DNA from 3 places in the Pantoea ananatis PA13 genome. Region 2 is predicted to be linked to each of the others. Evidence: riboswitches for the same ligand, from Rfam matches in the RefSeq annotation. Region 2 holds a riboswitch; each other region holds the start of a gene.
What was found. A riboswitch is a leader RNA that binds a small molecule or an ion and turns the genes downstream of it on or off. The one in region 2 is predicted to bind thiamine pyrophosphate.
Positions count from the first base shown of each region.

Region 1: another riboswitch for thiamine pyrophosphate. It lies ahead of thiC (phosphomethylpyrimidine synthase ThiC); the one in region 2 lies ahead of thiB (thiamine ABC transporter substrate binding subunit).
Region 3: another riboswitch for thiamine pyrophosphate. It lies ahead of thiM (hydroxyethylthiazole kinase); the one in region 2 lies ahead of thiB (thiamine ABC transporter substrate binding subunit).

Region 1 covers NC_017554.1:4,419,256-4,427,194, reverse strand. Annotated here, with positions in the region: gene rpoC (DNA-directed RNA polymerase subunit beta') at 1-368, shown strand, start outside; gene PAGR_RS23360 (DUF1127 domain-containing protein) at 428-607, opposite strand; gene PAGR_RS20840 (aminotransferase-like domain-containing protein) at 782-2,305, shown strand; gene thiE (thiamine phosphate synthase) at 2,420-3,052, opposite strand; gene thiC (phosphomethylpyrimidine synthase ThiC) at 3,053-4,975, opposite strand; TPP riboswitch at 5,061-5,159, opposite strand; gene PAGR_RS20825 (Rsd/AlgQ family anti-sigma factor) at 5,340-5,843, opposite strand; gene nudC (NAD(+) diphosphatase) at 6,041-6,811, shown strand; gene hemE (uroporphyrinogen decarboxylase) at 6,852-7,922, shown strand; gene nfi (deoxyribonuclease V) at 7,922-7,939, shown strand, end outside.
Region 2 covers NC_017554.1:3,781,865-3,789,803, reverse strand. Annotated here, with positions in the region: gene thiP (thiamine/thiamine pyrophosphate ABC transporter permease ThiP) at 1-1,087, opposite strand, end outside; gene thiB (thiamine ABC transporter substrate binding subunit) at 1,063-2,049, opposite strand; TPP riboswitch at 2,093-2,197, opposite strand; gene sgrR (HTH-type transcriptional regulator SgrR) at 2,233-3,894, opposite strand; gene PAGR_RS17965 (MFS transporter) at 4,150-5,328, shown strand; gene PAGR_RS17960 (MFS transporter) at 5,372-6,679, opposite strand; gene PAGR_RS17955 (LysR family transcriptional regulator) at 6,872-7,840, shown strand; gene aroD (type I 3-dehydroquinate dehydratase) at 7,803-7,939, opposite strand, start outside.
Region 3 covers NC_017554.1:1,636,530-1,644,468, reverse strand. Annotated here, with positions in the region: gene yegS (lipid kinase YegS) at 1-647, shown strand, start outside; gene PAGR_RS07755 (mannitol dehydrogenase family protein) at 804-2,270, shown strand; gene PAGR_RS07750 (GntR family transcriptional regulator) at 2,314-3,000, shown strand; gene thiD (bifunctional hydroxymethylpyrimidine kinase/phosphomethylpyrimidine kinase) at 3,035-3,835, opposite strand; gene thiM (hydroxyethylthiazole kinase) at 3,822-4,622, opposite strand; TPP riboswitch at 4,654-4,750, opposite strand; gene PAGR_RS07735 (hypothetical protein) at 5,054-5,251, shown strand; gene PAGR_RS07730 (AEC family transporter) at 5,344-6,303, shown strand; gene ahpF (alkyl hydroperoxide reductase subunit F) at 6,351-7,919, opposite strand.

The DNA.
Region 1 (7,939 bases), 640 kb from region 2:
AGATCTCTAACCGTGAACTTGAAGCGAACGGAAAAGTGGGCGCTACCTTCATGCGTGACCTGCTGGGTATTACCAAAGCGTCACTGGCAACCGAATCGTTCATCTCTGCTGCATCGTTCCAGGAAACCACGCGTGTCCTGACCGAAGCGGCAGTTGCAGGCAAGCGCGACGAACTGCGCGGTCTGAAAGAGAACGTTATCGTGGGACGTCTGATCCCTGCCGGTACCGGTTATGCATACCATCAGGATCGTATGCGCCGCAAAGCGGCAGGCGAAGTGCCGGTTGCACCGCAGGTAACTGCGGATGAAGCCTCTGCAAGCCTGGCTGAATTGCTGAACGCTGGTCTGGGCGGTAACAACGACGAGTAATCGTCAAACGCCTGATAAAAAACCCTGCTCTGGCAGGGTTTTTTTTTATCTTTAAGCCATCAGTGAATATCGCGTCGATTTAACCCAATGTCTTTTAACTGACTATCGCTAAGCCTGGACAAAATAGCGCGGGTTTCCCGCTGGCATTGCCAGCGTCGGATGCTCCCCCAGACAATGCGCAAGAACCGAAACGGTCTTATGACAAATGGCTTAGCCGCGCGGTTTTCTTCATATCCCATGATCCTGCCCCTCGTTGTTTATCTGAGAAACATTTTCACGTAGACCGTCTGTTCGATACAGACTCACCAGGAACAAATATTTAACATACAGATTGCGCGTTGACGCATCTGAATGGTAGAAATAGCGTTAATCTGTACCGCTTTGCGGGGCAATCAAACTTCATAAGGCATACAATGACGCGTTATCAACATTTAGCCATGCTGCTGGAAAAGCGCATTGCGCAGGGGCTGTATCGGAACGGCGAACGGTTGCCCTCGGTGCGCAGCCTGAGTGCTGAACACGGTGTCAGTATTAGCACCGTGCAACAGGCCTATTATTTGCTGGAGCAGAAACAGTTGATCATCCCGCAGTCCCGTTCGGGCTATTATGTCGCGCCGCATAAAGCGATGCCGCCCATTCCGGCACTGACCCGACCGGTACAGCGCCCGGTGGAAATCACGCAGTGGGATGCGGTCTTTGATCTGCTTAACAGCCGGCTGGAAGATGACATATTGCAGTTGGGCAGCGGCATGCCGGATCTCACACAGTCTACCCTGAAGCCGCTCTGGAAAGCGTTTAGTCGGCAGGCACAGAAGCAGGAAAGCACTCTGCTGAATTACGATAATCTGTATGGGGTGACCTGCCTGCGAGAGCAGATCGCCCGGCTGATGATTGACAGTGGCTGTCAGCTCAGCCATGAAGATATTGTCATTACGACGGGTTGCCATGAAGCCCTGTCTGTTTCCGTTCGCGCTGTCTGCCAGCCAGGCGATATCATCGCCGTGGAATCACCATCGTTTCACGGCATCATGCAAACGCTGCGCGGTTTTGGCATTCGCGCCATTGAGATCCCCACCGATGCGGTAACGGGCATCAGTCTTGAGGCGCTGGAGCTGGCCTTTGATCAGTGGCCGATTAAGGCCGTCGTTGTGGTGCCCAACTGTAATAACCCACTTGGTTTCATCATGCCAGAGAAGCGCAAGCGCGCCCTGCTGGCCTTGGCGCAACGTTTTGACGCCGCGATTATTGAAGACGATGTCTATGGCGAGTTGGCCTGGGAGTATCCACGGCCTTCATCCATTAAATCGATGGATGAAGACGGGCGCGTATTGTTATGCAGTTCATTTTCAAAAACGCTGGCGCCGGGTCTGCGCGTAGGCTGGGTGGCGCCGGGGCGCTACCGCGATCGGGTTCTGCATATGAAATACATCGGAACCGGGTCTACTGCGACTCAGCCTCAGCACGCAGTTGCAGAGTTTATTCATCAGGGGCATTACCAGACCCATCTGCGGCGGATGCGTCAGGTTTACCAACACAACTACGAAACCTTTATTTGCTGGGTTCGGCACTATTTCCCCTGTGGAATCTGCGTCACGCGGCCTCAGGGGGGATTTCTGATGTGGATTGAACTGCCAGAAGCCTTTGACGCCGTGCAACTTAACAATACGCTGCGGGAGTCCGGGATACAGATTGCTGTGGGTTCGCTGTTTTCCGCCTCGGGCAAATATCGCAACTGCCTGCGCCTGAACTATGCCTTGCCTGCCAGCGATAAAGTTGAACGGGCACTGGCGATAACGGGCAGCGCCGTTGAGCAGGCGATAGCGGCATGTGTCCACGATCGGCCAAGGGCACATACCTCTTTACCTGTGGTTGAGGAGCAGGGCCAGAAAGAGGAGGGAACTGGCCCTGGTCCGGCCATTCCGGCCGGACACCTGTGACTTTACTGAGCATAAAAAAACCGCGCCAGCCGTAATACTCATTGCCGTGCGCGGCTTTCCACTCTTTAACAGCCTTTTGCACAGGCTGCAGGTATTTCTGGGCGCTGACGCGCGTTAGTACGCCGTTTCGGGTTCGGCAAGCCGCAGCAGAACACGCGTGGCCTCCTGCCAGTCTTCTGCCTGAGTAATCGCGCTCACCACCGCAATACTGCCCACCCCGGTGGCCAGGACCTCTGGCGCACGATCAATACTGATGCCTCCGATCGCGACTGTTGAGATGCCGTGCAGCCGGGCCAAATGGCGCTTAAGTTCAGCTACGCCCTGAGGGGAAGAGGGCATGGCCTTCGTCTGGGTGGGGAAGATGTGCCCCAGCGCCACATAGGAAGGGCGCAGTGCCAGCGCCCGATCCAGCTCTGCATCATCATGAGTTGAAAGTCCCAGCCGCAAGCCTGCGTGCAGGATCTGCTGCAGGTTAGCGACCTCTAAATCTTCCTGACCCAGATGGACGCCATAGGCCTGATGTTTAATCGCCAGTTGCCAGTAATCATTGATAAACAGACGTGCCTGATAGCGCTTACCTGCGGCGATAGCCCGAATAATCATGGGTTCAACCACCTCGTCCGGCTGATCCTTGATCCGAAGCTGAAGGGTTCGCACACCGGCTTCCAGCAGGCGCTCTATCCATTCCACGCTGTCAACGACCGGATAGAGCCCCAGACGTGATGCGGTTGCGGGAAAGGCGTCCATTTATTCCTCCTTTATTGCGGTCGCAGGGTGATACAGCTCACCGCCGCGCTCACGAAAATGATCAGACATTTTCGCCATCCCCACCTCAATCGCCTGGGCTTCGGCTTCCTGCCTTGCGGCGTAGTCACGCACTTCCTGGGTAATTTTCATTGAGCAAAATTTGGGGCCGCACATAGAGCAGAAGTGGGCCACCTTACCGGACTCCTGCGGCAGGGTTTCATCGTGGTAAGCCCGGGCCGTATGCGGATCCAGTGCAAGATTAAACTGGTCTTCCCAGCGAAACTCAAAACGTGCTTTGGACATCGCATTGTCGCGGATTTGCGCGCCCGGATGACCCTTGGCCAGATCGGCTGCGTGCGCGGCGATCTTGTACGTGATTAAGCCCTGTTTAACATCTTCCTTGTTTGGCAGACCTAAATGCTCTTTGGGCGTGACGTAGCACAGCATGGCGCAGCCGAACCAGCCAATCATCGCGGCACCAATGCCGGAGGTAAAGTGATCGTAACCCGGAGCAATATCAGTGGTGAGGGGGCCCAGAGTGTAAAACGGCGCTTCATGGCAATGTTCCAGTTGTTCGGTCATGTTGCGACGGATCATTTGCATGGGAATATGGCCGGGGCCCTCAATCATCACCTGCACGTCGTATTCCCAGGCAACTTTCGTCAGCTCACCTAAGGTGTGCAGTTCCGCAAACTGCGCTTCGTCATTGGCATCCTGAATCGATCCCGGACGCAGGCCGTCACCCAGTGATAATGAGATGTCGTAGGCCGCACAAATTTCACAGATGTCGCGGAAGTGCTCATACAGGAAGCTCTCTCTGTGATGCGACAGGCACCACTTCGCCATAATGGAACCACCACGCGAGACAATCCCAGTCAGGCGTTTCGCGGTCATGGGCACATAGCGCAGCAGCACGCCTGCATGAATCGTAAAATAATCCACACCCTGCTCGGCCTGTTCCAGCAATGTGTCGCGGAAAATTTCCCAGTTCAGATCTTCTGCCACACCGTTAACTTTCTCAAGCGCCTGATAGATCGGTACCGTACCGATAGGCACCGGGCTGTTACGCAAAATCCATTCACGGGTTTCGTGGATATAGCGGCCGGTGGAAAGATCCATGACGGTATCGGCGCCCCAACGCGTTGACCACACCAGCTTTTCAACCTCTTCTTCAATCGAGGAGGTCACGGCTGAGTTGCCGATATTGGCATTCACTTTCACCAGAAAGTTACGCCCGATGATCATGGGTTCGGATTCGGGATGGTTAATATTTGCCGGAATAATAGCGCGCCCGGCAGCCACTTCCTGACGCACAAACTCAGGGGTAATATTTTCTGGCAGATGGGCGCCAAAGCTGTGCCCCGGATGCTGCTGCAGCAGCACCTCGCCGCGGATGCGTTCCCGGCCCATATTTTCCCGCAGCGCGATAAACTCCATCTCCGGCGTAATTATGCCCCGACGAGCATAATGGAGCTGGGTAACGCAGTGGCCTGCCTTCGCACGGCGTGGTGTGGGCAGGTGTTCAAAACGCAAGTGATCCAGGCCGTCATCGGCCAGCCGCTGTTGCGTGTAGGCAGAGCTGATTTGCACCAGATTTTCGCTGTCATTCCGCTCTTCAATCCAGCGCGCCCGCAGTTTATCCAACCCCCGATGCACGTCGATTTGTGCGGCGGGATCGCCATAGGCACCGGCCGTATCGTAAACCGGAACGGGCTCATTCTCCTCATAAACCGGCGCTTCTTTACTGCCGCTGGTCAGGGTAGGGCTGAGTTGAATTTCCCGCATTGGGACACGGATATCATCGCGGCTGCCGGTAAGCCAGATACGTTTTGAATTAGGGAAGGCGCTGCCGCCCTGAAGAGAGTCAATGAATTCCTGTGCCTGAGCACGTTGTTCGCGACGGGTCGTTTTAGCAGTAGACATAGCAATATTCCAGTAAGAGGGAAGGTTGCTTGTCCGGAGTTCGGAAGGAGTAACGGCACTGCTGACACCATTCGGTGGCGTACCGTATAAATTTACTCTTGTTCCCTTCGCAGGTTCTAACCTGATCAGGTTCCGCGGATCCCGAATTAACGGTCTCAGCCCTTAGGCACTCCGACAAGATGAGGTTTCAACGATTTCGCTACGGCGCCCGCTCGGCTTCACCCGGGAAAAAGGGATAGCATGAACAGCGCCCGTAGATGACGTATCAACCGTAAACACCGACTACGTTCGGCGTTAAACGTAAAGCCCACTCAGCATAAGGGGGCTTTTGGCTAATCACAAGTCTTTTACAATCGATTAGGTTTTAGGCGGGGCGGGCAATTTCGCTGTCGTTAGCCACGGGCGGGGTCAGGTGATTATCCCATGCCATCTGGATGAGTTTGTCCTCAAGCGTAAAGCGTCCTTCCAAGGCTTCTCCGACCTCCGATAGCGCATTCTGAAAGGTGACGTAGTTATCGTCATCGATCGCCTGCTGCAGGTGTCCGTCATACAGCTTCATCAGTTGTTCGGTGTTGGCTTCCAGCGAGGGATAAATCTGCGTTGCTGCCAACAGCGGACTGGTACCGTCCATTTCTCCGATCAGGCGTTGATAGAGGCTGAAGTGGCCGGATGAAAGATAATCGACCAGATTATGGCAAAAGTTATCAAGTGCCTGTTCATCCAGACGCGTCAGTGCCTCTTTCTTTGGCTTGATACCGACCAAATGGTAATAAGAAACCAGTAACTGGCGGCGAGCGGCCAGCCATGAATCGACCAGTTCATTACTGCCACCTACGCGTTTGGTCAGAACGTCTAACTGGTTGAGCATAGTTAACTCCGTATGAGTTATGCACCTTCATATTTCAGATTAGCGATGCGTCAAGTGCGCTTGTTTTCCACGAGCCTGCCGGGGAGAAATAAGCGTGTTGTCGTCTTGCAACCAGAATTATTTGGGTATAGTTGTTCATCTACACACTTAACATCGGGACTTCAGCGTGCGGGTTGACGCTAAGGATGACGAAATAAATGCAATGCGAAATTTCAAGCGTAGACGCTGGATGGTGGATTGTCAGCAGTGAACAAAAAATTTGGTTACCGCAAGGAGACCTGCCTCACGGTAATGCGCAGCATTTTGGCCTGACGGGTCATCAGGGGCGCGTAATTGGCGAATGGCAGGGGGAGAATGTCTGGCTGATTTGCGAAACACGTTCGGAGGATATGCTGTCTTTGCGGCAGTTACTTAACGAAGATCCGGGACTGTTTCAGTTGGCAGGGCGCGGTGTACAGCTGGCCGAATTTTATCGCTCTCACCGCTGGTGTGGCTACTGCGGCCATGAGATGCACGCCAGCAAGCGTGAATTTGCCTGCCTGTGCAGCCACTGCCGTGAACGCTACTATCCACAGATTGCGCCCTGCATTATCGTCGCCATTCGCCGGGGGGACGAGATCCTGCTGGCTAACCATGCGCGCCAGCGTAATAACATTTACACTGTGCTGGCCGGTTTCGTCGAAGTAGGCGAAACCATTGAACAGGCCGTCGCGCGCGAGGTAATGGAAGAGAGCAACGTGCGTGTCAGGAATGTCCGCTATGTCACCTCGCAGCCCTGGCCTTTCCCGCAGTCTCTGATGATGGCGTTTATGGCGGAATATGATGGCGGCGAGTTACAACATGACGGCAAAGAGCTGCTGGACGCCGGATGGTTCCGCTTTGATGCGCTGCCTTTACTGCCGCCGCCCGGTACCGTCGCCCGTCGATTAATTGAAGATACGGTGGCCCTCTGCCGCGCTGAGGCGTGAGAGTGCTACACTACTCGCTTGATACCGAGAGAGTCCTGAGATGAGTGAACTGAAGAACGACCGTTATTTGCGCGCCCTGTTACGCCAGCCTGTAGATGTCACCCCCGTATGGATGATGCGGCAAGCCGGGCGTTATTTGCCGGAATATAAGGCAACGCGCGCCCAGGCAGGCGATTTTATGTCGCTGTGCAAAAATGCCGAACTGGCCTGCGAAGTCACCCTGCAACCCCTGCGTCGCTTTAAGCTGGATGCGGCGATCCTCTTCAGTGATATTCTCACCATCCCTGATGCAATGGGGCTGGGTTTATACTTCGAAACAGGCGAAGGCCCGTGCTTCTCCAACCCGATTACCTGCCGTGCTGATGTCGATCGCCTGCCGGTGCCCGATCCTGAACAGGAGCTGGGTTACGTGATGAATGCGGTACGCACCATCCGTAAAAACCTCAACGGCGAAGTACCATTGATAGGCTTCTCAGGCAGCCCCTGGACGCTGGCGACCTATATGGTTGAAGGGGGAAGCAGCAAAGCCTTCACCAAGATCAAAAAAATGATGTATGCCGAGCCTGCCACGCTGCACGCCATGCTGGATAAGCTGGCCGACAGTGTCATCCTCTATCTTAATGCCCAGATCCGCGCCGGTGCGCAGTCGGTGATGGTCTTTGACACCTGGGGCGGCGTGTTAACCGGGAACGACTATCGTGAGTTCTCGCTTTACTACATGCATAAAATTGTCGACAGCGTGCTTCATGAGAACGAAGGACGTCGTGTGCCCATCACCTTGTTTACCAAGAATGGTGGCCAGTGGCTGGAAGCCATTGCTGAAACGGGCTGTGATGCACTAGGTCTGGACTGGACTATCGATATCAGTGAAGCCCGCCGCCGTGTCGGCCACAAAGTTGCTTTGCAGGGCAATATGGATCCTTCCATGCTCTATGCACCCCCGGCGCGAATTGAGCAGGAAGTGGCAACGATTCTGGAAGGATTCGGCCAGGGTGAAGGCCACGTTTTCAATCTGGGACACGGCATCCATCAGGATGTTCCACCCGAGCATGCCGGCGTATTTGTTGAGGCGGTGCACCGTCTGTCACGCCAGTATCATTCGGCGTCATAATGGATATCGCCGCTCTT
Region 2 (7,939 bases):
GCCGCAGGCGCAGCTCCCGGCTGCTCCACAACAGCATGGTGGTCAGGACCAGACACAGCACGCCGGCGCCGAGCGCGATACGTAACGAGGTCAACGTTGCCTGCCATAACGCCGGTTGCTGTATCGCGCCCCGAAGCCCGCCATCCAGACCATTTACGATCACCGCCAGCAGCGGCGGCAGCAGCAGCAGCAGGGCGAAAAAGATGATGGCGGCGTCGCTGACGCGGGCCAGCGTGGAATCCTGAGGATCGCGCCAGCCGTGCAGTTGCGGGCTACCCGCCGGAATGGCGTTGCTGAAGCGCTGGCTGAGGAGCACCAGCACCAGGCAGCAGCTGAGCTGAATCAGCGCCAGGAGCGCCGCGCGGCCCGGATCGTAGTCATAGCTTAACGCCTGGAAGATGGCCAGTTCGATGGTGGTCGCCTGCGGCCCGCCACCCAGCGATAGCACGGTGGCAAAACTGGCAAAACAGAGCATAAAGATTAATGCCCCGGTGGGCAGGAGCTGGCGGCGCAGCCAGGGCCATTCAAGCAGCCGGAAATGATGCCAGCCACGTATGTTCAGTTGGGCAGCAAGCTGACGCTGTTCGGCAGGAATGCTTTCCAGCGCCTGCAGCATCAGGCGCGTGGCCAGCGGCAGGTTGAAAAACACATGGGCCAGTAAAATTCCCTGAAGCCCGTAAGGCGAGAAGTGATAGTCCACGCCAAGCCAGGCGCAAAGCTGCGCCAGCCAGCCCACCCGACCATAGACGGTGAGCAGGCCGAATACGGCCACCAGCACGGGCAGAACCAGCGTCATGGCGCACAGGCGCAGCAACACCTGACGTCCGGGAAAGCGCCGCCGATAAAGGGCTCGGGACAGTGGAATGGCCGGCAGCAAGGAGAGCAGGGCGGACAGCAGCGCCTGCTTAAACGAAAAGCCAATAACATGATGCAGGTACGTATCCTGCAGGACAGACCGCCAGTCGGTCGCTGGCGCCGCCATCCACAGTGCTGTGAAGGCCAGCAGCGCCACGCTGCAGAGCAGCAGCGTGGCGAGCGAACCCGGAATCAGCCAGAAAGGGATTAACGGCTGACGGCGCGTTGCCATTGGCTAACCCATTGCGAACGGTGGCTGGCAACCTCTTCCGGTGAAAACTGCAATGTTGTCTTCGGCACGCTGAGCGAGGCAAACCCGGCGGGCAGGTCAGTTTTGATCACCGGATACATCCAGTTCCCGGTAGGGATGGTGTTCTGAAAGGCTGGCGTAACCATGAATTGCATAAACTGTTCTGCCAGTTTGGGCTGCTTGCTGTTCGCCAGTCGGGCGGCCACCTCAACCTGCAGATAGTTGCCTTCGGCGAAGGATGCCGCAGCATAGTTATCTTTTTTCTCTTCAATGATGTGATAAGCCGGTGACGTGGTATAGCTCAGCACCAGATCGCTCTCGCCTTTAAGAAACAGGCCGTAGGCTTCACTCCAGCCTTTGGTGACCGTGACGGTTTTCTTCGCCAGCTTTTGCCAGGCCTCAGGCGCGTTGTCCCCGTAAACCTTTTGCATCCACAGCAGCAGGCCAAGGCCTGGCGTGCTGGTGCGAGGATCTTCATAAATCACGCGCCATTTCTCTGGGCTTTCGACCAGTTCTTTCAGGCTTGTAGGGGGATTTTTTAGCGTGTTTTTGTTGTACACGAATGCGAAATAACCGTAATCGAACGGCACAAAGGTGGTGTCCTTCCAGCCGCCGGGCACCTGCAGCTCACGGGTATCCACGTCGCTTTTGGCAAACAGGCCGGTTTGCTGCGCGGCCTGCAGAAGGTTGTTATCCAGGCCTAGTACCACATCGGCCTTTGTGTTCTTGCCTTCCATACGTACACGGTTCAGCAGCGAAACACCGTCTTCCAGCGCGACAAATTTCAGCTCGCAACCGCACTGGGCTTCAAAGGCTTTTTTGACGGCCGGACCCGGCCCCCAGTCAGCGGAAAAGGCGTCGTAGGTGTAAACCGTCAGGACAGGTTTGGCCGCAAAGACCGGGGCAGAAAGTAACAGCAGCACGGGCAGGACGTTTTTTAACACTTTGCGCTCCTAGGGCGGCAGGGTTGAGTCGCAAAGGATCTGAGCAAAACAACCTCTCAAATCCCTACGTCGGTATTAACCGATTCAGGTTCGACGGGTATTTCTCAGCGCCCTGACACTGTGGAAAGGGGCACCCCGTTGAGAACGCCACATTCTAGTCATTAAATGCGCAAGGGGAAAGGCTCACAGCGTAGGCGGGGCAAACCAGGCGGATTTAAAATCAAACCAGCCCAATGTATTCATCCGCACGCCGCGCATACTGCGCTGGCCCTCCAGCAGCAGCCAGTGATGAAACAGCGGATGAAGCCAGCTATTTTCCACCAGATATTTACCCCATTCAGCGAGGGAGAGCGTTTTTTCACGCCAGCGCGTGGCATCCTGCTGCCAGTTAACAGGCAGACAGTGCTGCATCAACGGCGTTTCGTATAACAGGGCAAACAGGGAATATTCGAGGGGCAGGGTAAAATTGACGCTGCCCAGCCAGATATCACTCTCGCCTTCGCCCTGATGCCAGCTTTCGTAACTGACTTCCCGGGTGTTCAACGTAACGCCCTGTTCTGCCAGCAACGGACGTAAGGCATCCGTAATACTGACATGCTCAATATGCTGGTTATACCAGGTTAACGTCAGGCTCGTGAGGCCCGCCGGTTTGTCCACTGGGGTCAGATCGCGGCGATGGTGCCAGCGGGGTAGCAGGCCGTAAGCCGGGAACCAGTAGCGCTGATAACCCCTGCCCGCATTATTGAGGAGTGCAATCGGGTTAAGCAGGTCGCTGAGCCAGCGTCGAATGTCTCGATCGGCCATTTTTTCTGAACGCTGATCGAACAGTAAATAGTAGCAACCTTCTTCAAGCCGGCTCTCTTCCTGTTTCTCATCGGCTTTTTCGCCCTGCAGGCGAACCCCTGCATAAACCAGCTCGTCACTGATCTCTGGCAGTACCCACACCGACACATCATCGATCAGCGCGCGATAGCCAAAGTAGTCGTCAAACGCTTCTATCTTCAACTGGCTGTGCTGATTACGGACGACCCGATAAGGACCTGTTCCCACAGGTTGACGGGCAAAATCGCGAATTTCAGGCCATTCCCGTGGCAGAATCATGGCGCTGACGCTGCCCAGCAGCCAGGGCAGCCAGCTGTCGGGCTGATCCAGATAGATATCCAGGGTCCAGGGGGCCGGTGAGTCGAGCCGTTGGATATGAGAAAACAGGGGATACTGACGCAGGCGTTCCAGGCTTGCGATCACATCGGCCATGTCCAGCTCCCGGCCATGATGAAAACGAATGGCAGGACGTAAATAAAAGCGCCAGTGGAGATCGGATGTTTGCTGCCAGTGATGGGCGATATCGGCCTCGATTTCCCCCTTTTCCTCATTTATGCGCGTCAGGCCGCTAAAGATCTGGCGGGCAATATGGGTTTCCGAACGGCGCAGGGGCGAACCGGGTAACAGATTCAGCAGAGGGCGATAATAGAGGACGCGCAAAATATGTTTGCCCTGGCGGAAGCTCCGCCCCAGGTGGGCGCTGATCATCTGTCTGACCTGATCTTTATCCCCCACCAGCTGGACTAACTGATCGATACGATCCTGCTCCAGAAGATCTTCGGCACGCTGCTGCTGCAGCGCCAGCCCGGTGTAGCAGAAGGTCATCAGGGAACGTTTGCCCCGTCCGGCTTCGGCCTGCCAGGTGAGCCAGCCAGCCGCTTGCATTCTGTTGAGCAGGTTTCGCATATGGCGACGCGAACAGTGCAGCAAATCAGCCAGTTCGCCCAGGGTTGTTTCCTGTGGTTGTCCCTGGCAATTTTGCCACAGACGAATGAACTGCTGCTTCAGACGTGATGACGACATAAAAGAGGAACTCCCTGATAAAGGTGCTCTGTTTTTCTTACCCCATTTTAGAGGCAATCTTTCCTGTATTGGAAGAGCGGGAGGCATTCAGTAATGAATGGCGCTCTGACATGGACTGGCAGCGATGTCTGTCCCTTCTGAGTAGTGTGTTACGATTTCGCCAGCAGGGTTATTCTGCTGGTTTTTTTTACGTTGTAGGTTTGGGTCGGGGTTCCATTGTTCCCGTTTCTCCCGTTGTTCTGTCAGGGATAAGGCATGAAATCTTTGTTATCGTTCTCGCGCCGTTTCAATCCGGTCTTTTTGGCTTTTATGGTGACCGCCTTTATCCTCGGCGTGGCCGGTGCGCTGCAGGCGCCGACGCTGAGCCTGTTTTTATCGCGAGAAGTACAGGTGCCACCGCTGTGGGTCGGGCTGTTTTTTACCATCAATGCCATCGCCGGCATTGTGGTCAGCATGATGATCGCAAAGCGCTCCGACAGCGTTGGCGATCGGCGGAATATCATCTTAGTGTGCTGTATCCTTGCCCTGGCAAACGCCATACTGTTCGCGTTTACCCGCCATTACCTGACGCTGATAACGCTGGGCGTGCTGTTATCGTCGCTGGCGAACGTCGCCATGCCGCAGCTCTTTGCGCTGGCGCGAGAATATGCCGACAGTTCCTCGCGCGAAGTGGTGATGTTCAGTTCCATTATGCGCGCTCAGGTGTCGCTGGCGTGGGTGATTGGGCCACCGCTGTCGTTTGCGCTGGCGCTGAATTTTGGTTTCGTTACGCTGTTCAGCGTGGCGGCCGGCTTGTTTTTTCTCTGTTTCCTGCTGATCTGGTTTACCGTGCCCTCGGTGCCGCGTGCGGCTTCCCTGATGCAGTCGGGCGGGATCCCCCTGAGCGGCTGGCGGATTCGTGACGTGCGCATTTTGTTTGCCGCATCAACGCTGATGTGGACCTGTAACACCATGTACATTATCGATATGCCGCTGTGGATCAGCAACGATTTGGGCCTGCCCGAAAAGCTTGCCGGTCTCTTAATGGGCACGGCCGCCGGGTTGGAAATCCCGGTCATGATCCTGGCCGGTTTCTATGCCAAACGTTGGGGTAAGCGAAAGATGATGGTGGGCGCGGTGGCCTCCGCCGTTGTGTTTTACAGCGGCCTGATTCTGTTTCACAGTCACCTGGCGCTGCTGGTCCTGCAGGTGTTCAACGCTCTGTTTATCGGCGTTGTCGCGGGCATTGGAATGTTGTGGTTTCAGGATCTGATGCCGGGGCGGGCAGGCGCAGCCACAACCCTGTTTACCAACAGCATTTCGACCGGCATTATTTTGGCGGGGTTATTTCAGGGCATACTGGTTGAACATTTTGGTCACGGCAGCGTGTACTGGGTGATCGCCGCGATTGCTTTACTGACGCTGGGAATGATACGCAACGTTAAAGACGTTTAATAAGCACGTTCCCCCGGCAGAACAGTGCCGGGGGAACGGTGCTTTAGAGCACAATCCGCTTAATATCGCCAATGATAAAGATATAGGCGACTAAGCCAATCACCGCAGTGATACCGATATACACGAGCGCATAAAAAAAGCTGCTTGTCATTGAAATGATAATGCCGATAATCAGGGGCGCTAAAATCGAAGCCATATTGGCGCAAAAGTTAAATATACCACCAGTGAGTCCTGCCATAGAAGCCGGGGCAATATCTGCGATTATTGTCCAGCCCAGACCGACCATGCCTTGTCCAAAAAAGGCAATGGACATAACGATGATAACGGCGCTGTCTGAACTCATCCAGTTAGCCGCAATAATCGTGCCGGAAAGCACCAGGCCGCTAATAACCGGAAGTTTTCGGCTCAGATTAATAGATCCTGTTGCATTCAACAGTTTATCTGAGAGCCACCCGCCAAAGAAAACGCCTACAGCGGCAGCCATAAATGGCCATACAGAAAAAAAGCCCACCTGAAGCCATTCCAGTTGCCGTTCTTTCGCTAAATAGGTGGGAAACCATGTCAGAAAAAACACCAGGGTCGTATTTCCAGCGAATTGTCCGAGACTGGCGCCAATAATTTGCCGGCAGCAGAGTAAACGTTTGGCATCGGGCCAATTAAAGGGCGTGTTTTTTAATGTTTCAATGGGTTCATTATTGATAATGTAATCAATTTCTTCCTGATTGGCTTTTTGGGATGCTTCAGGCTCATGGTAAAGTCGCCACCAAATAAACGTGAACAGAATACCGGCTCCGCCGGTAATAAAAAAAAGGCTGCGCCAGCCGTGATACTCCAGAATGAGATAGAGTAAGGGCGAGAAAGCCGCCAGACCAATATATTCCCCGACGGTATAGGTTGCGGTGGCGCGGGCACGTTCATGACGCGGGAACCATTTTGCCACTACGCGACTGTTAACCGGAAAACAGGGTGCTTCGCTCAATCCCAGCCCCAGTCTCAGGAAGATCAAAGACTTGAGCCCAAGAGTAAATGTTTGCAGTAGAGTGAAAATCGACCAAAACAGCACGGAAAGGGCGTAGGTCAGTTTGTTACCAAAGCGATCTAAAAACATCCCTCCGGGGATTTGTGCCAGCGTATACGTCCAGGCGAAGGCAGAAAAAGCCACGCCCATCATAGCGGGATCGATTTCAAGTTCGCGGGTGATTTTTGGCGCAACGATGCCTAAAATTGTCCGATCAAGATAGTTAATCATTGTGCCAGCGGATATTAATAGCAGAATGATTATTCTGACTTTCGTGGGTTTATTTTTCGGCGTGCGCCTGCCAGCGTGTTCCTCATTGTATAACTTTTCCATGATGTATCCCTGAAGTTTAAACTATTTTTTGATGTTTTTTTTACATTGAAAAATAGTCTGATATTGCTAATTTTTTTGTTTCTTTATAGCATTTTTTAAGCGTCATTAATTTTGACCTGAGTACATAATTAGTCCTTTTAACGGTGATAAAGTAGCGATAGCAGATTTACTTTTCATTCAAAGGCAAATGCCATGAACCTCAAGCAACTTTATTATTTTAAACGCCTGTCAGAAACGGAGCATTACACGGAAGCGGCATCCAGTCTTTTTATCACCCAGCCCTCTCTTAGCCATGCTATCGCTGAGTTAGAAAAGGAGTTAGGCGTTTCACTCTTTTTCCGTCAGGGCAGAAATGTAAGGATTAGTGAAAGTGGGAAATGTTTTTTACCCTATGTTGAGACAGCACTGTCGGCACTGGAAAATGGCAGGGAGAGGCTAAAAAACAATCACCTTCTGTGCCGGGAAAATATCCGAATTGGATTTATCTATACAATGGGGGAATATGTTATTCCGCAAATTATCAACAATTACTCCCAACACTTTCGTCATAATGATGTGACATTCTCTTTTAAACAGGGGACGTCAGTTGCGTTGTTGCAGTCACTCAAAGCGGATAAGGTTGATATGGTCATCTGTTCGCGGATTGGCGACGATCCTGATATTGAATTTATCCCGGTTATTGAACAAGAATTAGTGGTAGTGACAGCGAAAGATCATCCGTTAGCGCGTCTTCACGAAAGCGACGTTGATTTAGCGGAAACTATCCATTATCCCTATGTCTATTTTTCAGAAAGTAGTGGGCTACGTCCGTTTATTGACGACATCTTTCACCAGCAAACGCTGTCACCGGATATTGCCTGTTATGTGGAAGAGGATTTAGCAATGGCCGGGTTGGTCAGTATCGGCTATGGTATTGCCATCATGCCAAGAATTGCGGCGCTCACGCACTACAATCTCCATATCCTGACGATCAAAAATTCGCTTCCACCGCGTTATATTTGTCTGGCGACAATTAAAACAAAAATGCTTTCACCGGCGGCGCTGAGGCTAAAAAACTTTATTATTACTCACAGTGATGTCGCCAGGAAACATGCCCAAAGCGCGGCTTTGGGCATGTCCGCCGCTAGGAAAGCGTCTCCATCATCTCCCGCAGTTGTGTAACGGCGATTTGCCCTGGTGCCGAGGACTGGCCCAGGGTGCCAAACGTCATTGCGGAACCGAACAGGCGTCCGGTGACCCGACTGACTCCGCCCATTTTTC
Region 3 (7,939 bases), 2.1 Mb from region 2:
CTGTCTTAGGCATTATTCCCCTGGGGACGGCCAACGATTTTGCGACCAGCGTCGGCATTCCTGAAGAAATCGAGCCTGCGCTGCGTCTGGCGATTCAGGGCAAAGCCTACGATATCGACCTGGCCCGGGTGAATCAGCATCACTACTTTATCAACATGGCGACCGGCGGCTTCGGTACACGTATTACCACTGAAACGCCGGAAAAACTGAAGTCGGCCTTGGGTGGCGTTTCCTACTTCATTCACGGGCTGATGCGCATGGATACACTCAAGCCCGACAGCTGTGAAATCACCGGACCTGATTTTAGCTGGCAGGGCGATGCGCTGGTCATTGGCATTGGTAACGGCCGTCAGGCTGGCGGCGGTCAGCGTTTGTGTCCCGCTGCGTTGATCAACGACGGCCTGCTCGACATCAGCGTGGTCACCGCGCAGGAGTTACTGCCTACCCTGCTGCACTCACTGACCGGCGGCGATGAGGACAATCCCAGCATTATTTCCACCCGTCTATCGTCCCTGACGATCCGCTCATCGCATGAGATGACGTTTAATCTGGATGGCGAACCGCTGTCCGGACAGGAGTTTACGATTGATGTTATGCCAGGTGCGCTAAGCTGTCGCCTGCCACCGCAGTGCGCGTTGCTGAGCTAAGTTAACCGGGAGTGAAGACTCCCGGCTTAGATGTAAACAGTTCGTGATTGCATTCACAATTTCGTCACGCCAACTTGTATGGTAGTCGCGGGGCGCGTAATTTTTCATCTTTACCGCCGGAATGGCCTGTCGCTCCCTCCGCCACAAGGATGCATGATGCTGCAAATTGACCACCTTCCCGCTGATGTTAAGCGCCCCGCCTACGACCGTAGCCAGCTTAAAACCCGAATGATACACATCGGGTTTGGTGCCTTTCATCGCGCCCACCAGGCGTTATGTAGCGATAAGCTGGCTGAACTGGGCAGCGACTGGGGTTACTGCGAGGTGAATTTGAACAGCGGCGCTCTTATTCAGGCGCTGCGGGAACAGGACCTGCTCTACACGCTGACAGAAAAGAGCGACGATGCTTTAGAAACCCGTGTAATCGGCATTATCACGTCCGCGTTGCATGGCAAAACGGACGGTATCGAGGCCGTCATTGAGGCGCTGTGTCAGCCTGACGTGGCGATTGTATCAATGACCGTGACAGAGAAAGGCTACTGTCATCTGCCCGCCAGCGGCGACCTTGACGTTCAGCACGCGGATATTCAGCACGATCTGGCGCAGCCGGACCAGCCGCACTCTCTGCCGGGTCTGATTGTCGCGGCAATCCGCCGCCGCCGTGAACGGGGAGTCGCGCCATTTAGCGTGATGTCCTGCGACAATATGCCAGAAAACGGCCGCGTAACCCGTAATGTCGTGATGCAGCTGGCCCGGCAGTACGATGCCTCCCTGGCTGACTATATCCAACAGAACCTCACCTTTCCCTCCACCATGGTGGATCGTATCGTGCCCGCCATGAATGACGCGGCATTTGACGCCCTGCGCCAGCGCATCGGTTCACGGGATCCGGTCGCCGTTGAAGCTGAACCTTTTTTCCAGTGGGTGATCGAGGACCATTTTGTCAGCGGCCGACCGGACTGGGATAAAGCGGGCGCTCAACTGGTGCAGGATGTTCTGCCGTTTGAGCAGATGAAGTTGCGCATGCTCAATGGCAGCCATTCGTTTTTAGCTTACCTTGGCTATCTTGCCGGTTACGAACACATCAGCGACTGTATGGCTGATGACGCGTTTCGCGCAGCGGCACGGGCGCTGATGGTCAATGAGCAGGCACCTACGCTGACCATTCAGGATGTCGATTTATCCGCCTATGCCGATGCGCTTATCGCCCGCTTTGCCAATCGGGCGATTAAGCATCGGACTTATCAGATTGCGACCGACGGGACCCAGAAGCTGCCCCAGCGCTTTCTCGACAGCCTGCGTTGGCATCTGGACCACGGCACGCCGTGTCCCTTGCTGCTGCTGGGCATCGCGGCCTGGATGCGCTATGTCAGCGCAGTGGACGAAAAAGGCGAGCCCATCGAGATCCGCGATCCGCTGAACGCACAACTGGCCACTTGCGTAGCGGAAAGTGATGACGGTGAAGCTCGCGTGCGGGCGTTACTCAACATCAGCAGGGTATTTGGCGACGATCTTGCTAAAAACGATGCGCTGGTGAAACAACTTACCGCCTGTTACCTGCAGCTTGCCGCTCAGGGAGCCCGTGCCAGCGTTCAGCAGGCCATTGCCGGTCCTGAGGTCTGATGCGATCGCCTGATGCCAGGCCGAAGATAAAACGGACAGCGATATGACACTTTCTTACACCATTACCACCAGCGAACCGGTGAATCAGCAGGTTTACCGCTATCTGCGCCGCGATATCGTGACGTGCGTAATTCAGCCTGGTGCACTGCTCTCGGAAAAAGAGGTTTCCACCCGGTTCAACCTCTCACGTCAGCCGGTGCGGGAAGCCTTTATCAAGCTCGCGGAAGCCGGTCTGGTTCAGATCCTGCCGCAGCGCGGCACCTTTGTGCGCAGGATCTCGGCTAAACGGGTCGAAGATGGTCGTTTCATTCGTGAGGCCGTGGAGATTGCCGTGGTCCGTCGCGCTGCTGAGGAAATCGCAGAGTCAGGGCTGATGGCGCTGGAGCATAACCTGCAACTGCAACGCATCACCGCTGCCCGTGGCGATAGCCAGATGTTCTTAAGCCTGGACGATGAGTTTCATCGCCTCATCGCTGAGAGCATCGGCTGTCCACTGGCGTGGGAAACGGTTGAAAACATCAAAGCCACCATGGATCGGGTACGCTATTTAACCCTGAATGACGTTGCGCCCGCCGAAACCCTGATAGAACAGCATGATGCTATTTTTGCGGCGCTGAAGGCAAACGATCCCGTCAAGGCTGAGGCGGCGTTGCGCCATCATTTGCAGGCCATGATGTTTTCGATCACCCCAGTCATCAAGCAAAACAGCGCCTGGTTTGAAGAGGATTAACGCCTTGCCAGTCTGCAAGGCGAAACACGATGGGCTACCACCACTGATGGAAATGGTGCACCGGCCCAATCCCGTTGCCCACTTCCAGCGAATCTGCCGCCAGTAATGCCTGCTGCAGCCAGGCTTTCGCTTCACTGATCGTCGCTTCCCAGCTGTCATGCCGGGGACGTAAGGCCGCGAGCGCGGCGGACAGTGTACAGCCAGTGCCGTGCGTATGACGCGTGTTTACCCGCACGCTGCTAAAGCGCTGACGCCCTGCCCGGGTCAGCAGCCAGTCCGGGCTTTCATCACCATCGAGATGACCGCCTTTCATCAGCACTGCCTGGCAGCCCAGCGCCAGTAGCGCTTCGCCCTGGGTGAGCATCTCATCTTCATTGAGGGCAACCTGGCATCCCAGCAGTGCAGCGGCTTCGGGCAGGTTTGGCGTAATCAATGACACCTGTGGCAATAAACGATCTCGCACACAGGCAATCGCATCCGGATTCAGCAGGGCATCGCCGCTTTTAGCCACCATCACCGTATCCAGCACCACAAAGGGAATTTCCCGCCGCTGCAGGCCATGGGCCACCCGCTCGACAATTTCTGTTTCAGACAGCATGCCAATCTTCGCACTGTCGATGCGCACATCATCCAGCACCGAGTCCAGCTGGGCGGTCACAAACTCTGGCGCAACAGGGTATACCGACTGCACGCCGCAGGTATTCTGCGCCACCAGCGCCGTGATCACACTGGTACCGTAAGCGCCCAGTGCAGAGAAGGTTTTCAGATCGGCCTGGATACCGGCCCCGCCGCTGGGATCGGTCCCCGCAATCGTCAGGGCATTAATGCGTTTCATCAGGTGCCTCCAGCGTCCAGAGTGCATCCAGGAAAGCAGGCGCAAAGCTACCCGGTCCATCTGCATCCTGCGCGGCCTTTTCTCCAGCCAGCGCCATCACCCGACAGGCGCAGGCGATGTTGATCAGTCGGTCACCTGTCAAACAGGCAAAGGCCGCAACCACCGCTGAAAGCGCACAGCCGGTGCCGACCACCCGCGTCATTAACGGCGAGCCGCCCGTAATCGCCCAAGTGCGCTGCCCATCGGTGACATAGTCTACTTCGCCGGTTACGACGACACAGGTATCAAAGGCTTTTGCCAGCTGTTGGGCTGCCTGCAGTGCGGCTTCGGCCGAATGCAGGCTGTCAACACCGCGTCCGCCTTCTGCCTGCTGCGCCAGCGCCAGAATCTCTGAGGCATTGCCGCGAACCACTGCAGGCGACTGCGCGAGTAGCTGCTTGCAAAACGCGGTGCGCAGCGTCAGCGCGCCGACCGCCACCGGATCCAGTGTCCAGGGCGTGCCCGCCTGGTTTGCTGCAAGCACCGCAGCCTGCATCGCTTGCTTACGATCGTGGGTTAGCGTACCGACATTGATAAGCAGCGCATCGGCAACCGCGCTAAACTGCGCCGCTTCTTCAGCGTCGATGACCATGGCCGGAGAGGCATTAAGGGCGAGTAAAACGTTAGCCGTTAGCGTTTGCACCACATCGTTGGTCATACAGTGCACCAGCGGTGACTGACGGCGAAATTGTTGCAGAATGGGCGCGCATTGCGCATCAGAAAGGTGTTGCGGTTGATGTGTCATCATAACTCCCAACCGGCGGACAAGAAGGCGAATGCGGTCAGGCATCAGACTTCCCTACGCTGGCATTATCCAGATCAGGTAATACGGGTTTTTCTCAGCCTTCACAAAGAAGGGCACCCCGAGTCGTGTTACGAACAAAAGCTTAAGTAAGCGCTCTGATTTAAGCAAGGCTCTTATTATTTTTTCGATTTGATATGCAAAGCTTTTGCATGATCTCGATCAACCACCAACTTCACAAAAAAAGGCTTAATGCTGCGGGCTCTAAATTTGCACGTAATAGCCGCGAAAGCCGTTTCGCTATTTAACAATAATATTCGCCCCTGTTACATCATCTATTAATAAATTAAACCTGCCAAAAACATCGCACCCTAAAAGTAAACGCATAAACGTAAAAAACAAATAAACAGAGCACTTCATACTTTACAGGAAGCATGATGCGATTCTTAGCGCTTATTCCTCATCGTCACCGATGGACCGACATTAGTATCACCCGTCAGGGTGCGGTTTCTCCTTCTGGCCGATATTATTATTCCACCTATCTTTCTGCCCGCTGCCAACGTTGCGATACGGTTATCCATCGGGTTTATTACCGCGATATCAGTGATGATCAGGCGCGTCGCTGGCTGGGATGATCTGGCTGACCGCGCGCCCTGTTTTGCCAGGTTACGTGGTTGAAGCAATTTGATAGTCTTGCGGTTACTGAGTCACTGGATTGCTTACACTTATGCCATTCCTGCTGGATACACTAGGACACCAGATCTACCTTTCCGCCCCGCTATTTATCCTGATTTTTCTGGGATTCTGCCTTATCCGGTTTGGCAGATGGCCCGTTACCGTCAGCGAAGGCATGAACCGTTTTGTGTTCAATGTCGCCCTGCCCTGCATGCTGTTTCGCATCATGAGTGATTTTTATAACAGTCCACCGGTCGATGTACGCCTGCTGCTGGCGTTTTTTGGCAGTTGCCTGTTGGTCTTCATTGTGGGACGGATTGTCGCATCGCGCCTGTTTCAGTTGGATGGCGTAGCCGGATCGGTTTTTGCCCTGGGCGGCGTGTTCTCGAACAACGTGATGCTGGGGATTCCGGTTGCTACCGTCCTGCTTGGCCAAGCGGCACTCCCCTCCGTCGCGCTGGTGCTGGTGTTTAACAGCCTGATTCTCTGGACCTTGCTGACGGTATCGGTGGAGTGGTCCAAACAGGGCAGTTTCTCACTGGGGGGCTTTAAACGAACCTTGATCAGCGTGCTGAAAAACCCATTAATCATCGGTATTTTGTCCGGCACGACCTGGAGTCTGCTACAGAGGCCGCTTCCCGTTATTGCCGCTGAACCCTTACGCATGCTGGCATCGATTGCCGCGCCTCTGTCCCTGATTACCCTTGGCATGAGCCTGGCGCACTACCGGATTCGGGAAGGCTTAAAAGAGAGTTACACCATCTGTGCGTTGAAACTGATTCTGCAACCGCTGTGCGTCTGGGCTATTGCCTGGCTGACCGGGTTACCTGCGCTGGAAAGCAAAGTGGTGGTGCTGCTGGGATCCATGGCGGTGGGCGTGAACGTCTATCTGATGTCGCAGAAATTTAATGTGATAACCGGACCGACGGCCGCGAGCATGCTGTTTTCCACGCTTTTTGCTGCCATTACTACACCGTTATGGATGATGCTGATGACGCTGGCCGGATATTAAAAAGCCCCGCAACACAGGTTACAGGGCTTTCGTCTTACGCGTAAAACTTAGTGCGCAGGCTGGGTGCGAATCAGGTAATCAAACGCGCTCAGTGAGGCTTTTGATCCTTCACCGCTGGCGATGATGATCTGCTTATAAGGAACGGTGGTGCAGTCCCCTGCGGCGAAAACGCCTTTCAGGCTGGTTTCGCATTTCGCATCGATCATGATTTCGCCCATCTTGTTGCGCTCAACCGCGCCTTCCAGCCAGTTGGTGTTAGGCAGCAGACCGATCTGCACGAAAATGCCCGACAGCGCCAGCTCATGAGTAGTCTGGTTAGTGCGATCCAGATATTGCAGGCCCGTCACCTTACTGCCATCGCCTTTCACTTCCGTGGTTTGTGCATTCAGAATCACATCCACGTTTTTCAGGCTGCGCAGTTTGTCCTGCAGCACTTTATCTGCACGCATTTCACTGGCGAACTCCAGCAGCGTCACGTGTTCAACAATGCCCGCCAGATCGATTGCGGCTTCTACGCCAGAGTTACCGCCGCCAATGACCGCCGTGCGTTTGCCTTTAAACAGCGGGCCGTCGCAGTGTGGGCAGTACGTCACGCCTTTGGTGCGGTATTGCTCTTCGCCAGGCACGCCCATGTTGCGCCAGCGCGCACCGGTGGCAAGAATGATGCTGCGCGATTTCAGCACCGCGCCGGAGGCCGTTTCAATAGCGTGCAGGCCGCCTTTCACCGCTGAGGGAATCAGTTTAATCGCGCTCTGGCTGTCAATGATGTCAACGTTGTAATCATCCACGTGAGCGCGCAGGGCGCCGGCCAGTTTGGCCCCTTCCGTTTTCTGTACGGAAATGTAGTTTTCAATATCGACTGTATCCAACACCTGTCCACCAAAGCGCTCGCCCAGTAACGCGGTGCGAATCCCTTTACGTGCGGAGTAGATAGCCGCGGCGGCGCCCGCGGGACCGCTGCCCACGATCAGAACCTCGTAAGCCTCACGCTTGTTCAGCTCTTCTGCGGCACGCTTATCTGCATTGGTGTCGACTTTGCTGACGATCTCGGCCAGGCTCATGCGGCCCTGACCGAATTCTTTGCCATTCAGATAGACAGCGGGCACGCCCATCACATTGCGTTCCTGAATTTCATTCTGGAACAGGCCACCGTCAATGGCGGTGTGGCTGATGCGTGGGTTTAACACCGCCATCAGATTTAATGCCTGCACCACATCCGGACAGTTGTGGCACGACAGTGAATAATAGGTTTCGAAATGGAAATCCCCATCCAGCGCCGCAATCTGGTCGAGCAGGCTTTGCGCTTCTTTAGAGGGATGCCCACCGGTCTGTAGCAGTGCCAGTACCAGTGAGGTAAATTCATGACCCAGCGGCGAACCGGCAAAACGCGGCCCCTGATCAGCGCCTGGGTTAGTAATTAAAAACGAGGGCTTACGCACCTGACGATCGTTCTCTTCACGAAAGCTGACCTTGTCAGACAGGCTCGCGATATCGACCAACAAATTGCGAATCTCCGTTGATTTCGCGCCATCATCCAGCGTCGCAATCAACTCCACAGGCTTGGTGAGTTTCTCAAGATAGGCTTTGAGCTGTGTTTTTAAATTGGTATCAAGCATAGTGAGTTCCTGGTCAAAAA